DNA from 2 places in the Streptomyces sp. NPDC051051 genome. Region 2 is predicted to be linked to the other one. Evidence: predicted binding sites of a transcription regulator. Region 2 holds the regulator's gene; the other holds the start of a gene.

Region 1 (14,290 bases), on a different contig from region 2:
CCTAGCCCGGTCCGTAAACGCTCAAACGTACGGATGCGGTCCGTGGCCGGGTCATGTCCGGCCGTGTACGGCCGCCGGACCGGGTGGTGCGGTCGTGTCCGGCCGGCCGCACCCACGGCCCGTCAGGCGACCTTGCGTTCCGCGTACTCGGCGATCTCCGCCATCGGCGGCCGTTCCTCGGTGTCCACGGAGTAGGTGCGCGGCTCGAAGCCGTCCGCGCTCCGCTCGAACTGGGTGAGGGCGGGGCGGATCAGGTGCCCGCGGGCCAGCCGGAGCTGCGCGGTGCGGTAGATCGCCGCCGCCATCCTGCCGAGTGCCTGCCCGTCCTGGTGGCGGTGCTTGCGGACGCCGACGTCGACCTGGGCGAGGGCGTCCAGGCCGACCAGGTGCAGGGCGTCGACGAGCATGCCCAGCTCCACGCCGTAGCCGACGGGGAACGGGAGCTGTTCCAGCAGGCTGCGGCGGGCCGCGTACTCGCCGCCGAGCGGCTGCACGAAGCCGGCCAGCTGCGGCCAGTGCATGTTGAGCAGGGGGCGGGCCATGAGTTCGGTGACCCGGCCGCCCTGGCCCGCAGCGCCGCCCAGCGGGCGGTCGTACATCGCCTTGACCAGGTCCACGCCGGGCTCGGTGAGCAGCGGGCCCACGATCCCCGAGACGAAGTCGGAGGAGAACTCCTTGAGGTCGGCGTCGACGAAACAGACGATGTCCCCGGTCGTCACGAGCAGCGACCGCCACAGCACCTCGCCCTTGCCCGGCACGGCCGGTATCCGGGGCAGGATCTCGTCCCGGTGGACGACGCGCGCCCCGGCCGCCGCGGCGACCTGCGACGTGCGGTCGGTGGAGCCCGAGTCGACGACGACGATCTCGTCGACGAGGGGCACCTGCCGCATCAGGTCGTGGCGGATGACCGCGACGATGTCACCGACCGTCTCCTCCTCGTTCAGGGCGGGCAGCACCACGGACACCGACTGGCCCGAGGCGCGCTTCGCGGCCAGGACGCGGTGCAGCGGGCGGTCGGTCACGGACCAGGAGCGGGTGGCCAGCCAGGCTTCAGCTTCTTTCAGCACGGTCTGCGGCTCCTCACTGTCGTGATCACACGCGGTGCACGCGGGGTGACCGTGTGATCCATCTCGCGGTTCGGACGTCTGTCTCAACTGTCCTGGCCTTCGGTTACAGTCTTGAACAACGCGGATGACCATCGCATGTCCGAGGTGGCCGCTGTTCACAACTTCATACCGCTCATCCAGAGGGGCAGAGGGATACGGCCCGATGAAGCCCCGGCAACCCTCCAGCCGCGCGCGCCGCCAGGCGTGACCGCCCACGCGTCACGTCGATGTGGCGAGGCTCCCGGCTAGGGAAGGTGCCAAATCCGTCTCACGGCGAGATGCGTCGTGAGGAAGATGAGGAGAAAGGGCCTCGCCTCACATGGCTGCGCAGACAGTTGCAAGCACCACGAACTCCGTCGATCTCGGTCCCGCCACGGCGCTCTCCTGCCGCGAGTGCGGACACCGCGTGCCCCTCGGCCCGGTCTTCGCCTGCGAGGAGTGTTTCGGCCCGCTCGAGATCGCGTACGACTTCTCGTCCTACGAGACCGAGGAGCTCCGCAAGCGCATCGAGGCGGGCCCCGCGAACATCTGGCGCTACGCGCCGCTGCTGCCCGTCCCGGCCGACGTGGCGGAGAAGCCGAACATCAACCCCGGCTGGACCAAGCTCGTCCAGGCCGACAACCTGGCCCGCGAGCTGGGCGTCGACGCCGGCAAGCTGTTCGTCAAGGACGACTCCGGCAACCCGACGCACTCCTTCAAGGACCGCGTCGTCGCCCAGGCCATCGAGGCCGCCCGCGCCTTCGGCTTCACCACCCTCTCCTGCTCCTCCACGGGCAACCTGGCCGGTGCCGTCGGCGCCGCCGCCGCCCGCGCCGGTTTCCGCTCCTGCGTGTTCATCCCGCACGACCTGGAGCAGGGCAAGGTCGTCATGGCCGCGATCTACGGCGGCGAACTCGTCGGCATCGAGGGCAACTACGACGACGTGAACCGCTTCTGCTCCGAGCTGATCGGCGACCCGGCCGGCGAGGGCTGGGGCTTCGTCAACGTCAACCTGCGGCCGTACTACGCCGAGGGCTCCAAGACGCTGGCGTACGAGATCTGCGAGCAGCTCGGCTGGCGGCTCCCCGACCAGCTCGTCGTGCCGATCGCCTCCGGCTCGCAGCTCACGAAGATCGACAAGGGGCTGCAGGAACTGATCAAGCTCGGCCTCGTCGAGGACGGGCCGTACAAGATCTTCGGTGCGCAGGCCGAGGGCTGCTCGCCGGTGTCCGTCGCCTACAAGGCGGGGCATGACGTGGTCCGGCCGCAGAAGCCGGACACCATCGCCAAGTCCCTCGCCATCGGCAACCCGGCGGACGGGCCCTACGTCCTGGACATCGCGCGCCGTACCGGTGGCGCGGTGGAGGACGTGAACGACGAGCAGGTGGTCGACGCGATCAAGCTGCTGGCGCAGACCGAGGGCATCTTCGCGGAGACCGCCGGCGGCGTGACGGTCGGTGTGACCAGGAAGCTGATCGAGAACGGTCTCCTGGACCCGACGAAGACCACCGTCGTCCTCAACACGGGCGACGGCCTCAAGACCCTCGACGCGGTGGCCGGCACCGGTCTGACCGCCACCATCCGCCCCAACCTGGACTCCTTCCGAGAGGCTGGCCTCGCATGAGCGTGACCGTCCGCATCCCGACCATCCTGCGCACCTACACCGGTGGCAAGGCCGAGGTCCCGGCCGAGGGCGCGACCCTCGGCGAGGTCATCACCGACCTGGAGAAGAACCACACCGGCATCGCCGCCCGCGTCCTGGACGACCAGGGCAAGCTGCGCCGGTTCGTCAACGTGTACGTCAACGACGACGACGTGCGCTTCGAGCAGGGGCTGGAGACGGCGACCCCGGACGGCGCCGGCGTCTCCATCATCCCGGCCGTGGCCGGCGGCTGACCGGTGTTCCGTACCCGTCGGTAGTACCTGCCGGTAGTAACCGTCGGTAACAGGGATTACCGAGAGTTCATCGAATTGCCCCCTCCGCGAGAGAAGCGGAGGGGGCAATTCAGTGTGGTTGAGCGCGGTAGAGTTGGGGAACGCGTCGCCCGTCGCCTGCCGGCCGCAGAGGAGTTCCGTCGGGGCAGGCGATGAGAAACAGCCAAAGTGCGCATGTGTTTTGCGCCTTTCATTCCCTTTGTGGGGCCCGACTTGCCCTGAATCCGGGCGAACTCTCACTCTTCTCCGGACCCTTCGCGTCCAGATTTCTCGTCCGATTGACCTGTTGCAGACGGCAGTTGGACAGATACATTCGGCCGCGGTCGACGCGTTCCGGCGCACACCCCCAACCAACTGGGGGGTGAGGTCTGACCCGGATCCGCGAAGTGTGGATCTGTGCAAGGGCCAGTAATAGGGGAGTTAGGCATGGCTCAGGGCACCGTCAAGTGGTTCAACGCGGAGAAGGGGTACGGCTTCATCGCGGTCGACGGTGGTGCGGATGTTTTCGTCCACTACAGCGCGATCCAGATGGACGGATACCGCACCCTGGAAGAGGGCCAGCGGGTCGATTTCGAGATCTCGCAGGGTCAGAAGGGGCCGCAGGCGGACATGGTCCGGCTCGCGACCGGCTGAAGCACGCGCCGACTTGCAGCGACGTTCTTCTGTTCCATCAGCTCCGTCAGCGAAGGGCTCGCACCTCCCGGGGTGCGAGCCCTTCGGCGTGTCCGGAGCCGTGCGCGATCACCCGACGGCGTCCGCCGCCACCCCCCGTTCGCCTGCGGATCTCGGGGGGGCGCTTGCACTCGGCACAGGCGAGTGCTAATCATTGCGTTAGCACTCTGAAGGTGAGAGTGACAACGAAGGACCGGGTCGGTGAGGCCCGCAGGCCAGGTGGGGCAAGGAACCACGGGGCCGGCGAGCCGTCCGTCGCGGGCGCGGGCGCGGTCCGAAGGAATCACCCCCAGTCCTGGAGGGACCACTTCACATGGCCAAGATCATCGCGTTCGACGAGGAGGCGCGGCGCGGCCTCGAGCGCGGCATGAACCAGCTCGCGGACGCCGTGAAGGTGACGCTCGGCCCCAAGGGCCGCAACGTCGTCCTCGAGAAGAAGTGGGGCGCCCCCACGATCACCAACGATGGTGTCTCCATCGCCAAGGAGATCGAGCTCGAGGACCCGTACGAGAAGATCGGCGCCGAGCTGGTCAAGGAAGTCGCCAAGAAGACGGACGACGTCGCCGGTGACGGTACGACCACCGCGACCGTCCTCGCCCAGGCGCTGGTCCGCGAGGGCCTGCGCAACGTGGCGGCCGGCGCCAACCCGATGGCTCTCAAGCGCGGTATCGAGAAGGCCGTCGAGGCCGTCTCCGGTGCCCTGCTCGAGCAGGCGAAGGATGTCGAGACCAAGGAGCAGATCGCTTCGACGGCCTCCATCTCCGCCGCCGACACCCAGATCGGCGAGCTGATCGCCGAGGCCATGGACAAGGTCGGCAAGGAAGGCGTCATCACCGTCGAGGAGTCGCAGACCTTCGGTCTCGAGCTCGAGCTCACCGAGGGCATGCGCTTCGACAAGGGCTACATCTCGGCGTACTTCGCGACCGACATGGAGCGTATGGAGGCCGTCCTCGACGACCCGTACATCCTGATCGCGAACTCCAAGATCTCCAACGTCAAGGACCTGCTCCCGCTCCTGGAGAAGGTCATGCAGTCGGGCAAGCCGCTGCTGATCATCGCCGAGGACGTCGAGGGCGAGGCCCTGTCGACCCTGGTCGTCAACAAGATCCGCGGCACCTTCAAGTCCGTCGCCGTCAAGGCCCCGGGCTTCGGCGACCGCCGCAAGGCGATGCTGAACGACATCGCCATCCTCACCGGTGGCGAGGTCATCTCCGAGGAGGTCGGTCTCAAGCTCGAGAACACCTCCCTGGACCTCCTGGGCAAGGCCCGCAAGGTCGTCATCACCAAGGACGAGACCACCATCGTCGACGGGTCCGGCTCCTCGGAGCAGGTCGCGGGCCGGGTCAACCAGATCCGCGCCGAGATCGAGAACAGCGACTCGGACTACGACCGCGAGAAGCTCCAGGAGCGTCTGGCGAAGCTGGCCGGCGGCGTGGCCGTCATCAAGGCCGGCGCCGCCACCGAGGTGGAGCTCAAGGAGCGCAAGCACCGCATCGAGGACGCCGTCCGCAACGCGAAGGCGGCCGTCGAGGAGGGCATCGTCGCCGGTGGTGGCGTGGCCCTGCTGCAGGCCACCTCGGTCTTCGAGAAGCTCGACCTCGAGGGTGACGAGGCGACCGGCGCCAACGCCGTGAAGCTCGCCCTGGAGGCCCCGCTCAAGCAGATCGCCGTCAACGGTGGTCTCGAGGGTGGCGTCATCGTCGAGAAGGTGCGCAACCTGCCCGTCGGACACGGCCTGAACGCCGCGACCGGCGAGTACGTCGACATGATCGCCGAGGGCATCATCGACCCGGCGAAGGTGACGCGCTCCGCGCTGCAGAACGCCGCGTCGATCGCCGCGCTGTTCCTCACCACCGAGGCCGTCATCGCCGACAAGCCGGAGAAGGCCGCGGCCCCGGCCGGCGGCGGCATGCCGGGCGGTGACATGGACTTCTGAGCCTGATCGAGGCTCGGGTTTCCCACCGAGGGCGGTACCCCCTGCGTCAGCAGGGGGTACCGCCCTCGGGCGTTCCCGGGGGCCGACGTCGTGGTGCGGGGCGGCCGCGGGCCGTTCCGTGCGGCCGGGCCGCCCCGACGGACCGGCCGGCGTGGTTCGGATCACAGGGGTGGCGGGGGAGCGGGCGGAATGGCGGGGGCGGGGCCGCCGTTGAGGGGAGGGGCGGTGCTTGCATGTGCACATACCGTCCGGAATGTCCGCTGCTCGCTGTCCACCGCGACCCCTCCGAGGAGTCCCCTGTCGTGACTGCCACCCCCGCCGCCGCCCGCGCCGCCGAGATCCTCGCGCGCCCCGTCTCCCTCAACGGCCTGACCGTCCCGAACCGCATCGCCATGGCGCCCATGACCCGCATGTTCTCGCCCGGCGGCATCCCCGGCGAGGACGTGGCGTCGTACTACGGCCGCCGCGCCGCCGCCGGTGTCGGTCTCGTCGTCACCGAGGGCACGTACGTCGGCCACGACTCGGCCGGGCAGAGCGACAGGGTGCCGCGCTTCCACGGCGAGGAGCAGCTGGCCGGCTGGGCGAAGGTCGCCGAGGCCGTGCACGCGGGCGGCGGGACGATCATGCCGCAGCTGTGGCACATCGGCATGGTCCGCGAGCAGGGCCGGCCGCCCGTCGCGGACGCCCCCGCCGTCGGCCCCTCCGGCCTGCGCCTGGACGGCGCCGAGGGCACCGGCAAGGCGATGACCCAGCGCGACCTGGACGACGTCATCGGCGCCTTCGCCGAGGCCGCCGCCGCCGCGGAGCGCATCGGCTTCGACGGCGTGGAGATCCACGGCGCCCACGGCTACCTGGTCGACCAGTTCCTGTGGGCGGGCACCAACCGCCGCACCGACGCCTACGGCGGCGACCCGGTCGCCCGCACCCGGTTCGCGGCCGAGATCGTCGCCGCCGTGCGCCAGACCGTGTCGCCGGAGTTCCCGGTCGTCTTCCGCTACTCGCAGTGGAAGCAGGAGGCCTACGACGCGCGCCTCGCCGAGACCCCGCAGGAGCTGGAGGCCATCCTCACCCCGCTCGCCGCGGCCGGGGTCGACGCCTTCCACGCCTCCACGCGCCGCTACTGGGTGCCCGAGTTCGACGGCTCCGACCTCAACCTGGCGGGCTGGACGAAGAAGCTGACCGGCCGGCCCACCATCACCGTCGGATCGGTCGGTCTCGACGGCGAGTTCTTCAAGGCCCTCCAGGGCGAGGGCTCCGCCCTCAGGAGCATCGACGACCTGCTCGACCGGCTGGAGCGCGACGAGTTCGACCTGGTGGCCGTCGGCCGCGCGCTGCTCCAGGACCCGGAGTGGGCGGCCAAGGTCCTGGCCGGCCGACTCGACGAGCTGAAGCCGTACGACGCGGCGTCGTTGAAGACCCTGAGCTGACCCCGGCCGCAGGGGTCGAGCCGGGAGGGCGGCCGGACTACAGGTTGCCCATGGGCTCGATGTCGACCTTCACCGGGATCCCCCAGACGCGCAGCACCTCGTAGTCGGTGAACTCGTGCACCAGGCGGTAGGCCATGGCGGGGCGGGAGCCCCGGCGCAGGGCGGCGAGGTACAGCTCGGCCTCGTGGCGGTCGCGCCTGGGGGTGCCGCACAGCTGCCACTCCTGGCCGTTCCACAGCTCCGGCAGCCAGCGCTGCTGGGGCTGGGGGCGGTCGCCGCGGGTGCCGTAACGGGACGGGGCGGTGGGGTGCGGGGTCTGCGGGGCGGGTCCGTTGAACTCGGCGCGCCGGGCCGCCCGCCGCCGGGTCTCGCACAGCAGGCACAGGTCGGGGGCGGCCTGGTCCACCGGCCCGTTGGGGTGCTCGGCGCACCGTGTGCTGGGCGCGGCCGAGGTCACGCCCTCCTCCAGGAGTTCCAGAGCGCGCCGCAGATCCGCCTTGACCTCGTGCAGCTTGGCGTCGGGGGTGTCGGCGGTCAGGGCGTCCCCGTGCTCACCGAGCAGCCGCAGGGCGCGGCCCAGGTGGGTGAGCTGGGCGTGGTTCATGACGGGCGTCTCCGTTTCCTGCGGCTGCTGTCCTGCGGCGTGCTGTCCCGGTGCGCGGCCTCGCCGCGGGCCTTCCCGCGGCCCGGGTGCGCGGTCGTGCGGCACCGGTGACTCAACCGTCGCACACCCCACCGACAAGCCGGGGCGCGCCCGGTGTGTTCCGGTCCGGGCCGGGGCCGGACGGCGCCTTCGCCACCACTCCGCGGCTGCCCCGGTACGGGCCACGCCCCGATCGGATTCCCGCCAACTTAGGGCCCCTTGGCCGCCTTTATTGTTGACAATTTTGGCGACGATTGGGAGGGTCGCGGCGAACGAGCCGCCCAGTGCAGAGACGGATGTGAAGCGAGTGAAGCGCAGAACTGTGGTCATGGGGCTCACCGCGGCCGGTGCCGCGCCCGCTCTCGGGTTCGCCGGGAGCGCCCGGGCCGCCACGAAGGGGCAGCCGGTCGGCGCGGAGCCGGCGCTGGTCTTCGACCCGGCCGCCCACACCGAGCAGACCATCGCCGTCAGGGACACCACCGGCACCGTCCACAGCGTCACCTACCGGTTCTTCAAGGTCGCCAGTTACGTGGCCCGCCCGGTGAACGCGGCCTACCAGTCCCTCAACGTCAGCGTCCCCGTGTCCGTCGACGGCAGCCCCGTCGACGCCACCGACGCACCGATCCTGCTCGCCAACTCCGTCGGCGGCTACATGCCGTCCTCGGTGGCGGCCAACACCGGGATCATCGCCTCCGGCATGGGCGGCGGCACCAGCCGGCAGGCGCTCGCGCTGGCCGCCGGATACGTCGTCGTCGAGCCGGGCGCGCGCGGCCGCACCCTCGTCGACGCCGACGGCGTGTACTACGGCACGGCCCCCGCCGCCATCGTCGACCTCAAGGCGGCGGTGCGGTACCTGAAAGCCAACAAGGGCCGGGTGCCCGGCGACGTCGAGCGGATCGTCTCCTCCGGGGTCAGCGCGGGCGGCGCCCTGTCCGCGCTGCTCGGCGCCTCCGGCGACAGCCCCCTGTACGAGCCCTACCTCGCGGAGATCGGCGCGGCCGACGCCTCCGACGCGATCTTCGCCAGCGGCGACTGGTGCCCCATCACCGACCTGGAGCACGCCGACGCCGCCTACGAATGGAACTGGGGCGGCAGTCCGCTCGCCTCCGGTGCCCTCGTCGACCAGACCCTGTCCAGGGAACTCACCGCCCGGTACGCCGACTACCTGCCGACCCTCGGCCTGCGCACCGAGGGACACGGCACCCTCACCGCCCGCAACCTCGACGACCACCTGGTGGAGAAGTACCTCCAGCCGTCCGCCACCCGGTTCCTCGCCGCCCTCACGGACGACGCCCGCGCCGACTACCTCGCCGCGCACCCCTTCCTCACCTGGTCCGGCGGCCGGGCCCGCTTCACCTGGGCCGACTTCCTCACCCACGTCGGCCCCCGCAAGAAGAACGCCCCCTCCTTCGACGCCTTCGGCCTGACCACCCCGGAGAACAACCTCTACGGCACCGGCACCACCGGGGCCCGCCACTTCACCCTCTTCAGCCTGCGCCACGAACAGGGCGCCGGCGCCCGCCTGGCCCCCGACATCCCCGCCAAGCTGCGGCTGATGAACCCGATGCACCACCTCGTCGACCAGGTCAACCCGCACCGCGCGAAGCACTGGTGGATCCGGGTCGGCACCAAGGACAGCGACACGTCCCTGTCCGTCGTCGCCAATCTGGCGACCCGCCTGGAGAACCTCGGCGACGACGTGGACGCCCGTTACTACTGGGACGGCGGCCACGGCGCCGACCAGGACCCGGGCGAGTTCATCGGCTGGATCGCTCAGGTGACCGGTCACCGGCCGGGCGTCCGGAGCCGGCGGCTGCCAGGACGCGGTCGGTGACGCCGAAGAGGTAGGTGGCGGCGAAGCCGACCGCGTACCCCGTCAGCAGCCCGCCCGCGTAGATCGCGAGGAGGACGCCCCAGCCCCGGTTCCCGGCGAGCAGGGGGAGGAGGGCCCAGCCGGACGGGCCGATCGCGGTCGCGCCGACCCGGTCGCCGAGCATCGCGAAGAAGCCGACGAAGGCCCCGCCGGCCGCCCCGCCCACGCAGGCCGTGAGGAAGGGGCGGCCGAGCGGGAGCGAGACGCCGTAGATGAGGGGTTCGCCGACGCCCAGCAGGCCGGCGGGGAGCGCCGACCTGATCGTCGTGCGCAACGAGGTGTCGTGGCGCAGGCGGACGTAGACCGCGAGGGCCGCGCCCACCTGGCCCGCGCCCGCCATCGCCAGGACGGGCAGCAGCACGGTGTGGCCCTGCTGTTCGATGAGCGTGGTGTGGATGGGGATGAGGGCCTGGTGCAGGCCCAGCATCACCAGCGGGAGGAACAGCCCGCCCAGGACCAGGCCGGCGAACGCGCCCGTCGTCGTCAGCAGCCAGTCCGCCGCCGTGCCGATGGCGGTCGAGACCGCGCCGGCCGCCCACATCAGGCCGTACAGCGTGGCCAGGCCGGCGACGAGGACGGTCAGGGTCGGGGTCAGCAGCACGTCCAGGGCCGCCGGGACCCGGCCCCGGCACCACCTCTCCACGCACGTCGCCAGCAGCGCCGCCGCCAGCGCGCCGAGGACCCCGCCCTGACCGGGGGCGAGCGTCACCCCGAACGCCGTGACCTTCGCGACGCCCGGATACACCACGACCGCCGCCACCGCCCCGCCCAGCACGGGCGTGCCGCCGAACTCCTTCGCCGTGCCGACGCCGACGAACACCGCGATCAGCGCCATGAAGGCGGACGCCACGGCGGCCAGGGCGGGCGTCAGCCAGGGCAGCCAACCGGCGTTGACCAGCAGCCCGTTGACGCCGGCGAGGACTCCGCAGCCGATCAGGGCGGGGATGAGGGGCACGAAGACGGCGGCGAGGCGGCGCAGCGCGGTCCTGCCGGGCGTGGCGTTGCGCCGCTGTTGCTCGCCCTTCAACTCCGCTCCCCGCGCAGCCAGTTCCGCCGCCACCGTCGGCCGGCCCACCAGCTCCTCGAACGCCGCCGTCACCCGCCCGACGACTCCCGGCCCGAGCACCACCTGGTACGCACCGCCGTCCACGACGAGCCCCAGCACCCCGGGCACCGCCCGCAGCGCCTCCTCGTCCGCCCGTGACGGATCGGCGAGGCCCAGCCGCAGCCGGGTCATGCAGTGGGCGACGGAGGTCACGTTCGCGGGGCCGCCGACCAGGGGCAGGAGCGCGGCGGCGGTGGCACGGTCATCGGTAGGCACCTGCTGAGCGTGCGGGTCAGGAGCGCGCGGCGGCGAGCGCGGCACGCAGATGGCCGCCGGACTCCTCCAGAAGGCGGGTGGCCGACGGCCCGTCGACCCCGGCGAGCAGCACGAGGATCGCGTTCTTCACCTCGCCGCCGGTGACGTCGAGGGCCCGCTCGATCTCCGCGTCGTCCGCGCCCGTCGCCAGCGAGACGATCCGCCGCGAGCGGGCCCGCAGCTTCTCGTTCGAGGCCCGTACGTCGACCATCAGGTTCCCGTACGTCTTGCCCAGCCGGATCATCGTGATCGTCGACAGCATGTTCAGCACCAGCTTCTGCGCGGTGCCCGCCTTCAGCCGGGTCGACCCGGTGAGCAGCTCGGGCCCGACGACCACCTCGATGCCGTGCTCGGCGGCCGCGGCCAGCGCACTGCCCGGGTTGCAGGCCAGCCCGACGGTCAGCGCGCCGGCCGAGCGCGCGTACTCCACCGCGCCGATCGCGTACGGGGTGCGCCCCGAGGCGGAGATCCCGACCACCGTGTCCCCGGCGGCCAGCGCGAGGCCGGCCAGATCCGCCCGCGCCAGCTCCCGCGAGTCCTCGGCGCCCTCGACGGAGGTCACCATCGCCGGCGGCCCGCCCGCGACGAGTCCCACGACCTGGCCGGGGGCCGCGTTGAAGGTCGGCGGACACTCGGACGCGTCCAGCACGCCGAGCCGCCCGGCCGTTCCCGCCCCGGCGTACACCAGACGGCCGCCGCGCTCCATCCGCGCGGCGATCGCGTCGACGGCGGCCGCGATCTCGGGCAGCCGCGCGGCCACGGCGGCGGCCACCTGGGCGTCCTCGCCGTTCATGAGCCGGGCGATGTCGAGGGTGGGCAGCCGGTCGATCTCGGCGAGTTCGGGCCGGAAGGCCTCGGTGGTGAGCGATCCGAGCTGGGCGAGCAGGTCGTCGGGGCGGGGGGTCGAGGTCATGGCAGCGGCTCTTTCTCTCCGGCGCGGGACGGCCGACTCCGGCGCGGGTCGGCCGACGTGTCCCCACGGTCTACCGGTGCCGGTGGGCCAGGGCCTCGTACGACGCGGCCAGCGCCGGTGCCGCGGTGTCGTACGTGCGCTGCGCCACCCCCACGAACAGGCAGTCCACCACCAGCAGCTGGCCGGTCCTGGACGACATCGCCGCGGGCCGCAGCTCGCTCTCCCGGGCCGTCGACGTCGTCAGCACCTGATCCGCGTACTGCGCGACCGCCCCGCCCGGCCGCCCGGTGATGGCGACGGTCGTGGCACCCCGCTCGAAGGCGACCCGCAGCGGTTCGACGACGTCCCGCGTCGACCCGGAGTGCGTGATCGCCACGGCGACGTCCCCCGCCCGCAACTGCACCGCGTTCGTCACCGCGAGGTGCGGGTCGCTGTGGGCGTGGGCCATGAGCCCTATCCGCAGCAGCTTCTGCACGAGGTCCTGGGCGACGAGCCCGGACGCGCCGACACCGTAGACGTCCGTCCGGCGGGCGGCGGCCACCGCCGCCACCGCCGCCCCGAGCTGCACGGTGTCGAGACCGGCGGCGGTGTCGGCGAGGGCCTGGCGTTCGTCGTGGGCGAGTTTGGCGACGACGTCCGCGATCGGGTCGTCGACCGCGATGTCGGTGGTGATGGCGGGGGCGCGGCCGGACTGCTGCTGCGCCGCGAGCCCGGCGAGGGCGAGCCGCAGGTCGCGGTAGCCGGGGTAGCCGAGCAGCCGGGCGGTGCGCACGACGGTCGCCTCGCTGGTGCCGGTGCGTTCCGCGAGGCGCGTGACGGTGAGCGCCGCGCAGCCCGCGGGGTCGCCCGCGACGGTCTCGGCGACGCGCTGCACCGAGCGGGTCATGGACGGGGCGAGCGCGCGGACCCGGGCGGCGAGGGCGCCGCCGAAAATTTCCGTCACGTCCTGGGGCACCCCTGAAAAATATTTCCGGCTCCGTGTCACGGTCAAGAGTGCGCACAATGGACGCATGGACCCCTCCCCTCCCCGCATCAGCCCCCTGGAACAGGCGTTGCACGCCGCGCGCGCCCTCGTCCTCGCCGACCTGGCCTCGGGCGAGGTGGCCGCGGCGGACGTGGTGTCCCTGGTCGAGGAGTCCGTGACGCAGCGGCGCTGGTGGGTCGAGCAGTGGCCGGACGGCGTGGCCTTCGTGGCCGGACTGGTGGCGCAGGACGTGCAGGACGCCCTGCTGGAGCGCCACGGCCGCTGGCCGATCTGCCCGGTGTGCGGCTCGGGCGACCCGCACGCCCTGGAGGTCGAGCCCGAACTGGGGCCCGACCCGCACTGGGTGTGCCACCGGGCGGGGGTGAAGGTCGCGGCGGTCGGGGCGCTGGGGTCGGCGTCCGGCCGGGCCTCGTGAGGCGCGCGTGACGATCTACGTCGATCCGCCGGACTGGCCCGGCCACGGACGGATGTGGTCCCACCTCGTCAGCGACGTGTCCTTCGACGAACTGCACGCGTTCGCCGACGGGTTGGGCGTGCCGCGGCGGGCCTTCGAACGCGACCACTACGACATCCCCTCGCACCGGTACCCCGACGTGGTCGCGGCCGGCGCGGTGCGGGTCAGCAGCCGCGAGGTGGTCCGGCTGCTGACGGCGGCCGGACTGCGACGGCCCAAGGGGCGCAGCCTGCCCTAGCGATGGGCCGGCCCGGAGGCCCGCGGGGCGCGGCGCGTGTACAGCCGTAGCGTGTCGCCCTCCAGGAGGGACTCCCGCGCCACGTCGGCCCGGACGAACCCGGCGCGGGTCAGCACGGCCTGCGAGGGGGTGTTCGCCTCCTCCACCGCCGCGTACAGCAGGCCCACGTCGTCCCGCGCGAGCGCCCACTGCGCGAGGGCGTCGACCGCCTCGGTGGCGTAGCCGTGGCCGCGGGCGGGCTCCACGAGGTCGTAGCCGATCTCGGTGCGGCCCTCCTCGTCGGGCATCCCGTGGAAGCCCAGGCTGCCGACGGCCCGGCCGTCCGCCCGCCGGACGAGGACGAACACCCCGAACTCGGGCCGGTGCACCCCCGCGTCGTACGCCTTCAGCAGGCCGGCGGCGACCTCGCGGGTGCCCTCGTAGGGCGCGTCGCCGAGCCAGCCGAAACCGCCGTCGCCACCCGCGACCAGGTCGGCGGCGGCCGCCGGGGTGACGCCTTCGAGGGTGAGGCGTTCGGCGGGCAGGACCAGGTTGTTGTTCCAGCACCAGCCGGTGACCGGGGCGCGGCCGGGCAGTTCGCCGCGGCCGGTGGCCCACAGCAGGGTCGGCCAGGGCTCGGGGCCCGGCCGGACGTGCGGGAAGATCCGGCTGAGGACGGCCTCGCACAGCCCGGCGGGCGGCTCGTACGCCAGGCCCAGGCCCTCGGCGATGTCGTGGGTGTGCAGGAGGACCTCGGTGATGCCCATCGCGGCGAAGCCCTCGCGGTTCG
Region 2 (14,290 bases):
GTCCCGGCGCTCGATCTCGGCGGTCGCCGCCTCGTCGGTGGTGTACGCGACGGCCGCCGAGCCCATCCCGCCGGGCTCGCACGCCACCGCGCCGGCCACGGCCAGGACCGCCAGCCCCGCCACCGCCACCGCACGTGTCCCGCGCGCCCGGCCCCGCATCCTCGTCCTCCATGCCCCCATGGAGGGCAGCCTGCCACCGCCGGCGAGGACGCGGTAGAGCGCTTAACGCCATGCGCCGCACCGCCGCACCGATCTACGGTGACCGCATGCGCGACCGCCGCCGCCCGAGGAAACTGATCGTCGACGACACGACCGCCTACCTGTGGACGGTCCGCCACCGGCACCGGGACGGCCGGGGCTGCCGGGACGTCCTCACCCTGATCCGGGACGGCGTGCGCACCAGGATCGTCTTCCGCGAGGGCGAGGGCCGTTACGTCGGCGGCGGCGCGTACACGCACGCGGGCGGCGTCGGCGACCGCGCCCACCACCTCAACCTGCACAGGCCCGGCACGGTGCGCGCGCTCGTCGACGAGGCCGTCCGCCGCCGGCTGCTGCCGCACGGGGGGAAGCGGGAGCGGGAGTTGGACGGCTGGATCCTGTTCGACGCCCTCGGTCGCGCGGCGACCACGCCCGAAGCCCCACCGGACTGACCTGGTTCTCGGAGGCGGACGGGTGAGGACCGGCGGCCGGTCAGGACCAGCGGCCGGTCCGCCCCAGGAGCAGGGCGGCGGCGGCCGTCCCGGCGGTCGAGGTCCGCAGCACGCTGCGCCCCAGCCGGTACGCCCTGGCACCGGCCCCCTCGAAGAGCGCCAGCTCCTCCGGGGAGACGCCCCCTTCGGGTCCGACGACGAGCACGATCTCCCCGTCCGCGGGAAGCGGCGCGGTCGCCAGCGGCTCGCTGCCGTAGTCGCGGTCCTCGTGGAGCACGGCCGCGAAGTCGGCCCGGGCCAGCAGTGCCGCCACCTGCCTGGTGGTCGCGGCGTCGGCGACCTCGGGGAAGCGGACCCGGCGGGACTGCTTGCCGGCCTCGCGGGCGGTCGCCCGCCACTTGGCGAGCGCCTTCAGCCCGCGGTCGCCCTTCCACTGGGTGATGCAGCGGGACGCGGACCAGGGCACGATCGCGTCGACGCCGGTCTCGGTCATCGTCTCGACGGCCAGTTCGCCCCGGTCGCCCTTGGGCAGCGCCTGGACGACGGTGATCCGCGGCGCCTCTGCGGGCTCCTCCGCCACCTGGGCCAGATCGACGACGAGCCGGTCCTTGCCCTCGGCGGCGACGACCTCGCCCCGCGCCCAGCGGCCGGTGCCGTCGGTGAGGACGACCTCCTCACCGGCCCGCAGCCGCTTCACGGAGACGGCGTGCCGTCCCTCGGGCCCGTCCAGTACGAACTCGGCCGGACCGCCCGGCAGTTCGTCGACGACGAAGACGGGGGCGGTCATCGCGCACCGCCCGCGCCGGCCGCGCCGCCGTCCGACGACGCCGTCCTCGCCGCGTCGAGTTCGGCCGTCAGCACCTCCACCAGCCGACCGGCGGGCAGGGTGCGGGCCAGCCGGTGTCCCTGGCCGGCCCACAGCGCCATGCCCTGCGCGTCGCCCGCCTTCGCGGCGGCCTTGCGCAGCGGCGAGGTCAGGTGGTGGACCTCGGGGTAGGCGGCGGGCGCGTACGGTCCGTGCTCGCGCAGGAAGCGGTTGACGAGGCCGCGGGCCGGGCGTCCGGAGAAGGCGCGGGTCAGTTCCGTGCGCACGAAGAGCGGGTCGGTGAGCGCCTCCTTGTGCACGGCGGCCGCGCCGGACTCGGGCGTCGCGAGGAAGGCGGTGCCGAGCTGGGCGGCGCTCGCCCCGGCGGCGAGGACGGCGGCGATCTGGCTGCCCCGCATGAGGCCGCCCGCGGCGATCAGCGGCAGGCCGACGGCCTCCCGGACCTGGGCGACCAGCGACAGCAGGCCGATCCCGGAGCCGTCGTTCTCGGGGATGTCGCGGTGGGTGCCCTGGTGTCCGCCGGCCTCCACGCCCTGCACGATCACCGCGTCCGCGCCGGCCCGCTCGACCGCGACGGCCTCCTCCACGGTGGTCGCGGTGACCAGGGTGAACGTGCCGGCCCGGCGCAGCGCGGCCAGCGCGTCCGGGCCGGGGACGCCGAAGTGGAACGAGGCCACCGGCACCGGGTTGTCCAGCAGTACCGCCAGTTTGGCGTCGTAGCCGTCGTCGCGGCCGCTGTCCGGATCGCCCAGTTCGGCTCCGTACCAGGCGGCCTCACCGGCCAGCTGGTGGGCGTAGACCTCGACGGCGCCGGTCTCGGCGTGCTCGGGCTGCGGCATGAACAGGTTCACGCCGAAGGGCCGGGAGGTCAGGCTCCGCAGTTGCTTGATCTCCTGGTACATGCCGTCGGCGGTCTTGTACCCGGCGGCCAGGAAGCCCAGCCCGCCGGCCTCGGACACGGCGGCGGCGAGCTGCGGGAGGGAGACGCCGCCCGCCATGGGGGCCTGCACGATCGGGAGAGGGAGGAGATCGGTCAGTGCGGAGGACATGACGGCATGTTGTCACGTCGCCCGGACGAGTCCGAATCCAGCCCGTCCGGCATTCGCGGAGGGGCCGTCCGGGCCGAGAGCGGGGGTCCGGGGGCACGGCCCCCGGGGGGACGGGACGGGGAAGCGGCGGCGGGGCGAGGAGGCCCCACCGCCCACCCGCCACCGTCAGCGTCCGTTGAAGGCGTCCTTCAGCCGGGAGAACAGGCCCTGCTGGCCGGGCTGGAACTGCCCGAGGGGCCGCTCCTCCCCGCGCAGCTTCGCCAGCTCCCGCAGCAGCCGCTCCTGCTCGGGGTCCAGCTTGTTGGGCGTCTGCACCTCGACGTGCACGATGAGGTCACCGCGTCCGCCGCCCCGCAGGTGCGTGACACCGCGCCCGTGCAGCGGGATCGACTGCCCCGACTGCGTGCCGGGCCGGATGTCGACCTCCTCGAGCCCGTCGAGCGTCTCCAGCGGCACCTTGGTGCCGAGGGCCGCCGCGGTCATCGGCAGGGTGACCGTGCAGTGCAGGTCGTCGCCGCGCCGCTGGAACTGCGCGTGCGGCAGCTCGTGGATCTCGACGTACAGGTCACCGGCGGGACCGCCGCCGGGCCCGACCTCGCCCTCGCCGGCGAGCTGGATGCGGGTGCCGTTGTCGACGCCGGCCGGGATCTTCACGGTCAGCGTGCGACGCGAGCGCACCCGGCCGTCGCCCGCGCACTCCGGGCACGGCGTCGGCACGACGGTGCCGAAGCCCTGGCACTGCGGGCAGGGCCGCGAGGTCATGACCTGGCCGAGGAAGGACCGCGTCACCTGCGACACCTCACCGCGGCCGCGGCACATGTCACAGGTCTGCGCGGTGGTCCCCGGCGCCGCGCCCTCGCCGCTGCAGGTGCCGCAGACGATCGCCGTGTCGACCTGGATGTCCTTGGTCGTGCCGAAGGCCGCCTCGTCGAGGTCGATCTCCAGCCGGATCATCGCGTCCTGGCCCCGGCGGGTGCGCGAGCGCGGTCCGCGCTGCGACGCCGTGCCGAAGAAGGCGTCCATGATGTCGGAGAAGTTGCCGAAGCCACCGGCCCCGAAGCCGCCCGCGCCGCCCCCCGCCTGGGACAGCGGGTCGCCGCCGAGGTCGTAGACCTGCTTCTTCTGCGGGTCCGACAGCACCTCGTAGGCGGCGTTGATCTCCTTGAACCGCTCCTGGGTCTTCGGATCGGGGTTGACGTCCGGGTGCAGCTCGCGTGCGAGCCGCCGGAAGGCCTTCTTGATCTCTTCCTGCGACGCGTCGCGGCGCACGCCGAGAACGGCGTAGTAGTCCGTGGCCACTTACGACTCCGCCAGGATCTGTCCGACGTACCGTGCCACTGCGCGTACCGCTCCCATCGTTCCCGGGTAATCCATGCGGGTCGGTCCGACCACGCCGAGCTTGGCGACTGCCTCGCCGCCCGAACCGTAGCCGACCGACACCACCGAAGTGGAGTTGAGTCCCTCGTAGGCGTTCTCGTGACCGATGCGTACGGTCATGCCCGAATCCCCCGCCTCGCCGAGGAGCTTGAGGAGCACGACCTGCTCCTCCAAGGCTTCCAGGACGGGTCGGATCGTGAGGGGAAAGTCATGTCCGAAGCGGGTGAGATTGGCGGTGCCGCCGATCATCAACCGCTCCTCGTTCTCCTCGACGAGCGTCTCCAGCAGCGTGGAGAGCACCGTCGTGACCGTGCCGCGGTCCTCAACCTCGAAGGCGTCGGCCAGGTCCTCGACCAGCCGCGGCACGTCGCTGAAGCGGCGGCCCGCGACCCGGCTGTTCAGCCGCGCCCGCAGGTCCGCCAGCGAGGCCTCGCCGAAGGGCGCCGGGCAGTCCACCATCCGCTGCTCGACCCGCCCGGTGTCCGTGATCAGCACCAGCATCAGCCGGGCCGGCGCCAGCGACAGCAGCTCGACGTGCCGCACCGTGGAGCGCGTCAGCGACGGGTACTGCACGACGGCGACCTGCCGGGTGAGCTGCGCGAGCAGCCGTACGGTCCGGGCCACGACGTCGTCGAGGTCGACGGCGCCGTCGAGGAAGTTCTGGATGGCCCGCCGCTCGGGGGCCGTCATCGGCTTGACGCCGGCCAGCTTGTCGACGAACAGCCGGTAGCCCTTGTCGGTGGGGATGCGCCCGGCGCTGGTGTGCGGCTGCGCGATGTACCCCTCGTCCTCCAGGGCCGCCATGTCGTTGCGGACCGTGGCCGGGGAGACGCCGAGGTTGTGCCGCTCGGTGAGCGCCTTGGAACCCACGGGTTCCTCGGTGCCGACGTAGTCCTGGACGATGGCGCGCAGCACTTGGAGCCTGCGTTCACTCAGCACCGCGCTCACCTCCAGAAGTCTTCCCCGGTCCCCCGGGCGCCTCGCCTGGCACTCTTCACATCCGAGTGCCAGCGTTCCCCGGCCCAGTGTACGGCTGTGGGGTACACCCTGGGCAAGGTCGGTCGCCCCGCCGGGCCGCCGGGGCTAGCGTCGCGGTATGAGCGTGACTTGGGAAGAGCTGGGATGGGAGCGGGTCGCCACCGGGGTCGGCCGGTGCCGGCTGCCCGGCTGGGACTGCACGGTGGGGCTGGTCGTCGGGGAGGGGCGGGCCCTGTTGGTGGACGCGGGGTCGAGTCTCGCCGAGGGCGCCCGGCTGCGGGCGCGCGCCGAGGAACTCGCCGGCCGCCGTGTGACGGATCTCGCGCTCACGCACCCCCACTTCGACCACGTCCTCGGGGCGGCGGCCTTCGCGGGCGCGGAGGTCTACGCGGCGGTGGGGGCGGACACGGTACCGGCGGACGAGCTGCGCGCGGACGCGGTCCGGTGCGGCCTGGACGAGACCGCGGCCGCGGAGGCCGCGGACACCCTGGTACGGCCCCACCACCCGGTCTGCGGCGAGTGGACGCTCGACCTGGGCGGCGGGCGGCAGGTCCTGCTGGCGAACGTCGGTCCGGGCCACACCGCGCACGACCTCGCCGTCCTCGTCCCGGCGGGCCCCGGCTCGCCCGAGGTCGTCTTCTGCGGCGACCTCGTCGAGGAGTCCGGCGAACCGCAGGCCGGGCCCGACGCCGTACCGTCGCACTGGCCGGCCGCCCTCGACCGGCTGCTGGACCTCGGCGGCGAGGACGCGCTGTACGTGCCCGGTCACGGCGCGGTGGTGGACGCCGCGTTCGTCCGGGCCCAACGGGACGCGCTGGCCGCGCGTTTCGGCGTGTCGCCGTGACCTTGCCGGGGCTTCTCCTATCGTCATCCGAATGGGCCCCCGTGTGTACTCCGCCGACCTGACCCCGCCGTGGAAGAAGCAGCGGTCCGCCCCCGAGGTCCCCGCGGACCCCGGTCTGGTGGTGGAGGAGCCCGGCACCGGTTTCTGCGGCGCGGTGATCCGCTGCGAGGCGGGCACGGTCACCCTGGAGGACCGCTTCGGCAAGCACCGGGTCTTCCCGCTGGAGCCGCGCGGCTTCCTCCTGGAGGGACGGATCGTGACGCTGGTCCGCCCGGCCCCGGCGGCTCCGGTACGGCCCGCCCGTACCGCCTCCGGTTCGGTCGCCGTGCCCGGCGCCCGCGCCCGGGTGGCCCGCGCCGGCCGCATCTACGTCGAGGGCCGGCACGACGCCGAGCTGGTGGAGAAGGTGTGGGGCGACGACCTGCGCGTCGAGGGCGTGGTCGTGGAGTACCTGGAGGGCGTGGACGACCTGCCGTCGATCGTCGCCGAGTTCGCCCCCGGCCCCGACGCCCGCCTGGGCGTACTGGTGGACCACCTCGTCCCCGGCACCAAGGAGTGGCGCATCGCCCGGTCCGTGACCAGCGAGCACGCGGTGGTGGTGGGCCACCCGTACATCGACGTCTGGGAGGCGGTGAAGCCGTCGGCGGTGGGCATCGCGGCCTGGCCCCGCGTCCCGCACGGGCAGGACTGGAAGACGGGGGTGTGCCGGGCCCTGGGATGGCCGTCGGAGAACACCGGCGCGGTGTGGCAGGCCATCCTGAAGCGGGTGGGGTCCTACAAGGACCTGGAGCCGGAGCTGCTGAGAGCGGTCGAGGAACTGATCGACTTCGTCACGGCACCGGCCGAGACCTGACCCGGGGCACGGGACACCGGGGTCGAGGTCCCTCGGTCGGGACCCTCAGTCCACCAGGTCCCGCACCACCGCGTCCGCCAGCAGCCGGCCCCGCAGGGTGAGGACGGCCCGGCCCGCCTCGTAGGGGTCGCCGTCCAGCAGCCCCTCCGACAGGGCCCGTCGCGACGCCGCCAGCCCCGCCTCCTTCAGCAGGTCCAGCGGAACCCCTTCCCGCAGCCGCAGCTCCAGCAGGATCCGCTCGACCCGGCGGTCCTCCTCCGACAGGACCTCGCGTCCGGCACCCGGTGAACGGCCGCCCGCCAGTGCCGCCGCGTACGCCCCCGGGTGCTTCACGTTCCACCAGCGCACGCCGCCGACGTGGCTGTGGGCCCCCGGACCCGCGCCCCACCAGTCGGCGCCCCGCCAGTACAGCTCGTTGTGCAGGCAGCGGGCCGCCTCGGAGGTGGCCCAGTTGGACACCTCGTACCAGTCGAAGCCCGCCGCGGACATCGTCTCCTCCGCGATCAGGTACCGGTCCGCGTGGACGTCGTCGTCGGTCATCGGGACCTCGCCGCGGCGGATCCGGCGGGCGAGCTGGGTGCCCTCCTCGACGATCAGGGCGTACGCGCTGACGTGGTCGGGTCCGGCACCGAGGGCGGCGTCCAGGGAGGCCCGCCAGTCGTCGTCCGACTCGCCGGGGGTGCCGTAGATCAGGTCGAGGTTGACGTGCTCGAAGCCGACGGCGCGGGCCTCCGCCACGCAGGCCTCGGGGCGGCCGGGCGTGTGGGTGCGGTCGAGGATCCTCAGCACGTGCTGCCGGGCGCTCTGCATCCCGAAGGAGATCCGGTTGAAGCCGCCCTGGCGGAGCGTGGCGAGGTACGCCGGGTCGACCGACTCCGGGTTGGCCTCGGTGGTGACCTCCGCGTCCGCGGCCAGCCCGAACTCCTCGCGGATCGCCGTGAGCATCCGGACCAGGTCCCCGGCCGCGAGCAGGGTGGGCGTGCCGCCGCCGACGAAGACCGTGCGGACCTCGCGCGGGTCGTCGCCGAGGACCTTGCGGGCCAGCCGGATCTCGTCGACCAGGGTGTCGGCGTAGTTCTCGCGGGAGGCGAGGACACCGCCGGTGCCGCGCAGCTCGGTGGCGGTGTAGGTGTTGAAGTCGCAGTAGCCGCAGCGGCTCGCGCAGTAGGGCACGTGCAGGTAGAACCCGAGGGGGCGGTCGGCGGCCCCGGCGAGCGCGGAGGCGGGCAGTGCGCCGTCGGTGGGGACGGGCTCGCCGTCGGGAAGTGCGGAAGGCATGTCCTCCATTGTCCCGTACGCGGCCCGTGGGTCCCGTGGGTCCGCCGTCCGGCTCCTCCGCGGTGCCGCACCTGCGCCGCGCCTGCACCGCCCGGCTACTCGGCCTGGAGCACCAGCAGGGCGAGGTCGTCCTCCGGGGGCCGGCCGCCGAACTCGTGGACCAGGCGGCGGATCCGCTCGGCGATCAGCTCCGCGTCCAGCCCCGCGCAGCCGGACAGGGCGAGGGCGAGGCCGTCGCCGTCGTCGAACTGGCGGGAGCCGGAGCGGCGCTCGGTGACGCCGTCGGTGACGCAGAGCAGGGTGTCGCCGGGCCACAGGTCCAGGCTCTCGCTGACGTACGTGGCGTCCTCGACGACGCCCAGGAGGGTCTGCGGCTGCGCGACCGTGGTCACGCCGCCGTCGGGCCCGAGCAGCAGGGGCAGGGGGTGACCGGCCGAGGCGAGGGTGCAGCGGACGCCGCCGTCGAAGGGCACGAGCTCGCCGTAGAGGAGCGAGAGGAAGCGGGTCTGCGGCCCGTCGCCGGGGCCCGCCGGACCGACCAAGGCGCGGGCGGCCGCGTCGGCGGCCTCGGTGGCGTCGTCGAGGAGGAGCTGGTTGAGGCGGTCGAGGACGTCGGCGACGCCGTACCCCTCGCGGGCCAGCAGCCGCAGCCAGGGCCGGGCCAGTCCGATGACCACGGCCGCCTCGGGACCCTTGCCCTGGACGTCGCCGACGGCGAAGCACCAGCGGCCGTCACCCACCGGGAACAGGTCGTAGAAGTCGCCGCTCGGCCCGCCCTGCTCGCGCGGCTCGTGGACGAGGGCGCTGCGCAGGCCGGGGATCTCGGCGACCGCGCCGGGCAGCAGACCGCGCTGGAGGACGGCGCTGATGGTGGCCTGGCGGGCGTACTGGCGGGCGGCGCCGATGGCGAGGGCCACGCGTCGGCCGAGGTCCTCGACGAGCCCGGTGACCTCGTCGGGGAAGCACGGCAGCCCGGCCCGTCCGATGACGAGGGTGCCGAGCGGGCGGCCGCCGGCGACCAGGCGGTAGGCGAGGGCGGTGCCGTGCGGGCCGAGCGCGCCGCCGGGCCAGGGGTGGGCCGCGGGCCCGGAGTCGGGGCCGTCGGGCGGGCGCGGCGGGTCCTTCTCCAGGGCCCGGCGCAGCTCCTCGACGTGGTTCTCGCTGACGTGCCAGACGCGGGTCAGCCGTGCCTGCGGTCCGTCGTCCCAGCCGGCGCGCGGCCCGAGTTCGTCCTCCAGCCGGATCGCGCACCAGTCCGCGAGGCGCGGCACGATCAGCTGGCCGGTGAGCGCGGCGACCAGCTCCTCGTCGAGCTGCCCGGCGAGCAGGTCGGAGGCCTCGGCGAGGAAGGACAGGGCGCCGCGGCCGAGCCAGTCGCGGTCGTGGGCGCCGGACCGGCCCTCGGGGGCGAGCGCCTCGGCGAAGGCGAGGGGAGTGGCGGGCTCGGGGGCGGTGCGGGCCCAGGGTTCGTCGGGGTTCCCGTCGTCCGCCGGGCGGGCGGGGAGCCGCGCCCACACGGTCTTCGCCCCCCGGCGGTACGTCACCCCCCACGCGTCGGCCAGCGTGGCCACCAGGCGCAGGCCGCGGCCGTACTCGGGAAGGTCGTACGGCGTGTCGGGGCCGCCGTCGCGGGGCGCGCGCGAGGGGTGGCGGTCGGTGACCTCCACGACGACGGCGCAGGTGTCGGGCTGTTCCGGTTCCGCCTCCAGCCGGCACAGCAGGTCGACGTCGGTACCGGCGTGCACGACGGCGTTGGTGACCAGTTCGCTGACGACGAGTACCGCCTCCTCGCCGAGCCGTCCCGCCAGTTCCCGGGCGCCGGGCAGGCCGCGGCCGGCCCACTCGGCGAACGCGACGCGGACGACGTCACGGGCGGCGCCGGGCGCGAGGGGGCCGCCGACGAGGGTCGCGCGCGTGTGCGGGTGCCCGCCCGCGTGCGCCGGCGCACCACTGGCACGGGACACGGTCTCCCGTTGCGTGGGAATGGCCCCCATGGACGGCTCCCGGGCGATCGACGAATCGGGCCTCGGTCCGCGGGCGGCACACCCCGGCCGATGCCGACAGGGTGACAGACCGGTCGCGACCCTACGCGCTGAGTTACCGAAGTGGGCCGTGATGAGGGAAAACCGGGTTCCGCATGTGTCCGGAAAGGGGCGCTTCGGGGGCGGGATTCGAGCACCCTGTCGTTCGTCCCGGTGCCCGTGCCGGTGTAGGCCTCGGTCGGGGGCGGCGTGTCCGCGGCCGCCCCCGGCCTCGAGGTCCCCCGTCGGCGCCTACGCCTCGCGCGCCCCGGCGTACATCTCGTCGATCAAGTGCTTGTACTCGCGCTCGACGACCGGCCGCTTCAGCTTCAGGCTCGGCGTGATCTCGCCGTGCTCCACGTCGAGGTCACGCGGCAGCAGCCGGAACTTCTTGATCGTCTGCCACTTCTGCAGCCCCTGGTTGAGGTGCTTCACGTAGCCGTCGATGAGCGCCACCGTCTCCGGTGCGGCCACGATCTCGGCGTACGACTTGCCGCCCAGGCCGTTCTCCTCGGCCCAGCTGCGCAGGGACACCTCGTCCAGGGCGATCAGGGCCGTGCAGAAGTTCCGGTCGGCGCCGTGCACGAGGATGTTGGAGACGTACGGGCAGACCGCCTTGAACTGTCCCTCGACCTCGGCGGGCGCGATGTACTTGCCGCCGGACGTCTTGATGAGGTCCTTCTTGCGGTCGGTGATCCGCAGGTACCCGTCGGGGGACAGCTCGCCGATGTCGCCGGTGTGGAACCAGCCGTCGGCCTCCAGGACCTCCACGGTCTTCTCGGGCAGCCCGTGGTAGCCCTCCATGATGCCGGGGCCGCGCAGCAGGATCTCGCCGTCGTCGGCGATGCGCACCTCGGTGCCGGGCAGCGGCTTGCCGACCGTGCCGGTGCGGTAGGCCTCGCCGGGGTTCACGAAGGAGGCCGCGGAGGACTCCGTCAGGCCGTACCCCTCGAGGATGTGGATGCCGGCGCCGGAGAAGAAGAAGCCGATGTCCGGCGCGAGGGCCGCGCTGCCGGAGACGCACGCGCGCAGGTTTCCGCCGAACGCCTCGCGGATCTTCGCGTAGACGAGCGCGTCGGCGACCTTGTGCTTGGCGCCGAGCCCGAAGGGCACGGAGGCCGTGCCGGTGCGCCGGAAGTTGTCCTGTGCGGCCTTGGCGTACTCGCGGGCCACCTCGGCGGCCCACTGGAAGATCTTGTACTTGGCGGCGCCGCCCGCACGGGCCTTCGCGGCCACCCCGTTGTAGACCTTCTCGAAGATGCGGGGGACGGCCGCCATGTACGTCGGCCGCACGACCGGCAGGTTGTCGATGATCTTGTCGACGCGGCCGTCCACGGCGGTGACGTGCCCGGCCTCGATCTGGCCGGAGGTCAGCACCTTGCCGAACACGTGGGCGAGCGGCAGCCACAGGTACTGCACGTCGTCGGGGCCGACCAGGCCGGTCGCGGCGATCGCCTTCGCCATGTACGACCAGTTGTCGTGCGGGAGACGCACGCCCTTGGGGCGGCCCGTGGTGCCCGACGTGTAGATGACGGTGGCGAGCTGCTCCCTGGTGATCGCGCCGACCCGCTCCTTGATCAGCTGCGGGTCCTGCTCCAGGCGGGCGGCGCCGCGCTTCTCCAGTTCGTCGAGCGTGAGGATCCAGTCGGCGGTCTCCACCCCGGCCGGGTCGATCACCACCACATGGGTCAGCTCGGGCAGCTCCTGGCGCTTCTCCACCGCCTTGGCGACCTGGGCCGCGTCCTCCGCGATCAGCACCCGGCTGCCGGAGTCGGAGAGGATGAACGCCGACTCCTCGGCGTTGGTCTGCGGGTAGATGGTGGTCGTCGCCGCGCCCGCGCACATGATGCCGAGGTCGGCGAGGATCCACTCGATCCGGGTGGAGGAGGCCAGCGCCACCAGCTGCTCGGGCTGCACGCCCAGCTCGATCAGGCCGGCCGCGATGGCGTGGACCCGCTCGGCGGCCTGCGCCCAGCTCAGCGACTTCCAGTCGTCCGGGCCCTCGCCCGCCGGTGCCGGCACGGGGTAGCGGTAGGCTTCCGCGTCCGGCGTGGCGGCCACCCGCTCCAGGAAGAGGCCCGCGACGGACGGCGGACGGTTCTCGATCAGTGTCTGTGTGTCGCTCACGACATCCTCCGGGACCCGCGACGGTGCGGCTGGCTCGGTGCAGCTGTTGACAATGCGGCCGACTCGGTGCGGCTGTTGTTTAACTCGCGAGTAACTATCGAGCAGGGATCAGAGTAGAGGGCGACTGGCCTGCACGTAAGGGGCCACGGACTGTCACTTTTTACACAACGGCGACCCGGTGACGCGGCGGGGCCCGCCGCGCTACAGCGCGACGGGCCCCGGAACCGGCGTGTCGGCGGACTACTTCTTGCCCTTGCCCGAGCCCGCGTTCTCGTCGCTGCTCAGGACGGCGATGAAGGCGTCCTGCGGAACCTCCACGGAACCCACCATCTTCATCCGCTTCTTGCCCTCCTTCTGCTTCTCCAGCAGCTTGCGCTTGCGGGAGATGTCGCCGCCGTAGCACTTGGCCAGGACGTCCTTGCGGATGGCGCGGATGGTCTCGCGGGCGATGACCCGCGAGCCGACGGCGGCCTGGATGGGCACCTCGAAGGCCTGCCGCGGGATCAGCTCGCGCAGCTTGGCGACGAGCCGCACACCGTAGGCGTACGCGGCGTCCTTGTGGGTGATCGCCGAGAAGGCGTCGACCTTGTCGCCGTGCAGCAGGATGTCGACCTTGACCAGACTGGAGGTCTGCTCGCCGGTGGGCTCGTAGTCCAGCGACGCGTAGCCGCGCGTCTTCGACTTCAGCTGGTCGAAGAAGTCGAAGACGATCTCCGCGAGGGGGAGCGTGTAACGGATCTCGACCCGGTCCTCGGAGAGGTAGTCCATGCCGAGCAGGGTGCCGCGCCGGGTCTGGCACAACTCCATGATCGAGCCGATGAACTCGGTGGGCGACAGGATCGTGGCGCGCACGACCGGCTCGTACACCTCGTTGATCTTGCCCTCGGGGAACTCGCTCGGGTTGGTGACGGTGTGCTCGCCGCCGTCCTCCATGACCACGCGGTACACCACGTTCGGCGCGGTGGCGATGAGGTCGAGGCCGAACTCGCGCTCCAGCCGCTCCCGGATCACGTCGAGGTGCAGCAGACCCAGGAAGCCCACGCGGAACCCGAAGCCGAGGGCGGCGGAGGTCTCCGGCTCGTAGACCAGCGCGGCGTCGTTGAGCTGGAGCTTGTCCAGGGCGTCGCGCAGCTCCGGGTAGTCGGAGCCGTCCAGCGGGTACAGGCCCGAGAAGACCATCGGCTTGGGGTCCTTGTAGCCGCCGAGCGCCTCGGTCGCACCCTTCTGCTGGCTGGTGATGGTGTCACCGACCTTGGACTGGCGGACGTCCTTCACCCCGGTGATCAGGTAGCCCACCTCGCCGACGCCGAGGCCGTCGGCCGCCAGCATCTCGGGCGAGTTGGTGCCGATCTCCAGCAGCTCGTGCGTGGCGTTCGTGGACATCATCCGGATCCGCTCACGCTTGTTGAGCTGCCCGTCGATGACACGGACGTACGTGACCACGCCCCGGTAGGAGTCGTACACCGAGTCGAAGATCATCGCACGGGCGGGTGCGTCCTTGACCCCGACCGGCGCCGGGACCTCCCGCACGACCTTGTCGAGCAGCGCGTCGACGCCGACACCGGTCTTGGCGGAGACCCGCAGCACGTCGTCCGGATCGCACCCGACGAGGTTCGCCAGCTCCTCGGCGAACTTCTCCGGCTGCGCGGCCGGCAGGTCGATCTTGTTGAGCACGGGGATGATCGCGAGGTCGTTCTCCATCGCCAGGTAGAGGTTGGCGAGGGTCTGGGCCTCGATGCCCTGGGCGGCGTCCACGAGGAGGATGGTGCCCTCGCACGCGGCGAGCGACCGCGAGACCTCATAGGTGAAGTCGACGTGCCCCGGGGTGTCGATCATGTTGAGGATGTGCGTGTTTCCGGGGTCCTGGGTCGGAGCCCACGGCAGACGCACCGCCTGGGACTTGATCGTGATTCCGCGCTCACGCTCGATGTCCATGCGGTCGAGGTACTGAGCACGCATCTGCCGCTGCTCGACCACACCGGTCAGCTGGAGCATCCGGTCGGCGAGGGTGGACTTGCCGTGGTCGATGTGCGCGATGATGCAGAAGTTGCGGATCAGTGCCGGGTCGGTACGGCTCGGCTCGGGCACATTGTTAGGGGTCGCGGGCACGCAGGGTCCTGTCTCTTGAGGCGCCTTATGCCTCGGGTCGGATCGATACGTAGGTTCCATGGTCCCACGCGCGGCGACCGGGGACCGGTTTGGGCCGCTCCCGGACCCGCTGGTAGTCTGGGTGGCTGTGTCTCATGCCCTCTCAGCGCGAGGCACACTCAAGAAATCACCTGGTGCG

The links. Region 2 encodes HrcA, which represses chaperone genes, less so after heat shock. Its sites were predicted from a motif close to TTNGCACTCNGNNNNNCNGAGTGCNAA; they were not measured.
Region 1: a site for HrcA is predicted at 3,817-3,843, ahead of groL (chaperonin GroEL). Genes of this name have one in related genera too.

What each region holds. Positions count from the first base shown of each region.
Region 1 is NZ_JBFBCB010000043.1:36,276-50,565, forward strand. It holds gene AB0N31_RS27775 (glucosyl-3-phosphoglycerate synthase) at 123-1,067, opposite strand; SAM riboswitch class I at 1,237-1,407, shown strand; gene thrC (threonine synthase) at 1,426-2,709, shown strand; gene AB0N31_RS27785 (MoaD/ThiS family protein) at 2,706-2,981, shown strand; gene AB0N31_RS27790 (cold-shock protein) at 3,447-3,653, shown strand; gene groL (chaperonin GroEL) at 4,006-5,628, shown strand; gene AB0N31_RS27800 (NADH:flavin oxidoreductase) at 5,931-7,055, shown strand; gene AB0N31_RS27805 (hypothetical protein) at 7,093-7,659, opposite strand; gene AB0N31_RS27810 (subtype B tannase) at 8,027-9,532, shown strand; gene AB0N31_RS27815 (PTS transporter subunit EIIC) at 9,456-10,892, opposite strand; gene murQ (N-acetylmuramic acid 6-phosphate etherase) at 10,909-11,844, opposite strand; gene AB0N31_RS27825 (MurR/RpiR family transcriptional regulator) at 11,915-12,799, opposite strand; gene AB0N31_RS27830 (hypothetical protein) at 12,855-13,244, shown strand; gene AB0N31_RS27835 (DUF4031 domain-containing protein) at 13,252-13,521, shown strand; gene AB0N31_RS27840 (GNAT family N-acetyltransferase) at 13,518-14,290, opposite strand, start outside.
Region 2 is NZ_JBFBCB010000007.1:13,884-28,173, forward strand. It holds gene AB0N31_RS07620 (hypothetical protein) at 1-180, opposite strand, end outside; gene AB0N31_RS07625 (hypothetical protein) at 267-650, shown strand; gene AB0N31_RS07630 (16S rRNA (uracil(1498)-N(3))-methyltransferase) at 691-1,437, opposite strand; gene AB0N31_RS07635 (nitronate monooxygenase) at 1,434-2,525, opposite strand; gene dnaJ (molecular chaperone DnaJ) at 2,691-3,824, opposite strand; gene hrcA (heat-inducible transcriptional repressor HrcA) at 3,825-4,841, opposite strand; gene AB0N31_RS07650 (MBL fold metallo-hydrolase) at 4,999-5,724, shown strand; gene AB0N31_RS07655 (DUF3097 domain-containing protein) at 5,756-6,577, shown strand; gene hemW (radical SAM family heme chaperone HemW) at 6,623-7,855, opposite strand; gene AB0N31_RS07665 (ATP-binding SpoIIE family protein phosphatase) at 7,951-9,849, opposite strand; gene AB0N31_RS07670 (AMP-dependent synthetase/ligase) at 10,129-12,003, opposite strand; gene lepA (translation elongation factor 4) at 12,244-14,112, opposite strand.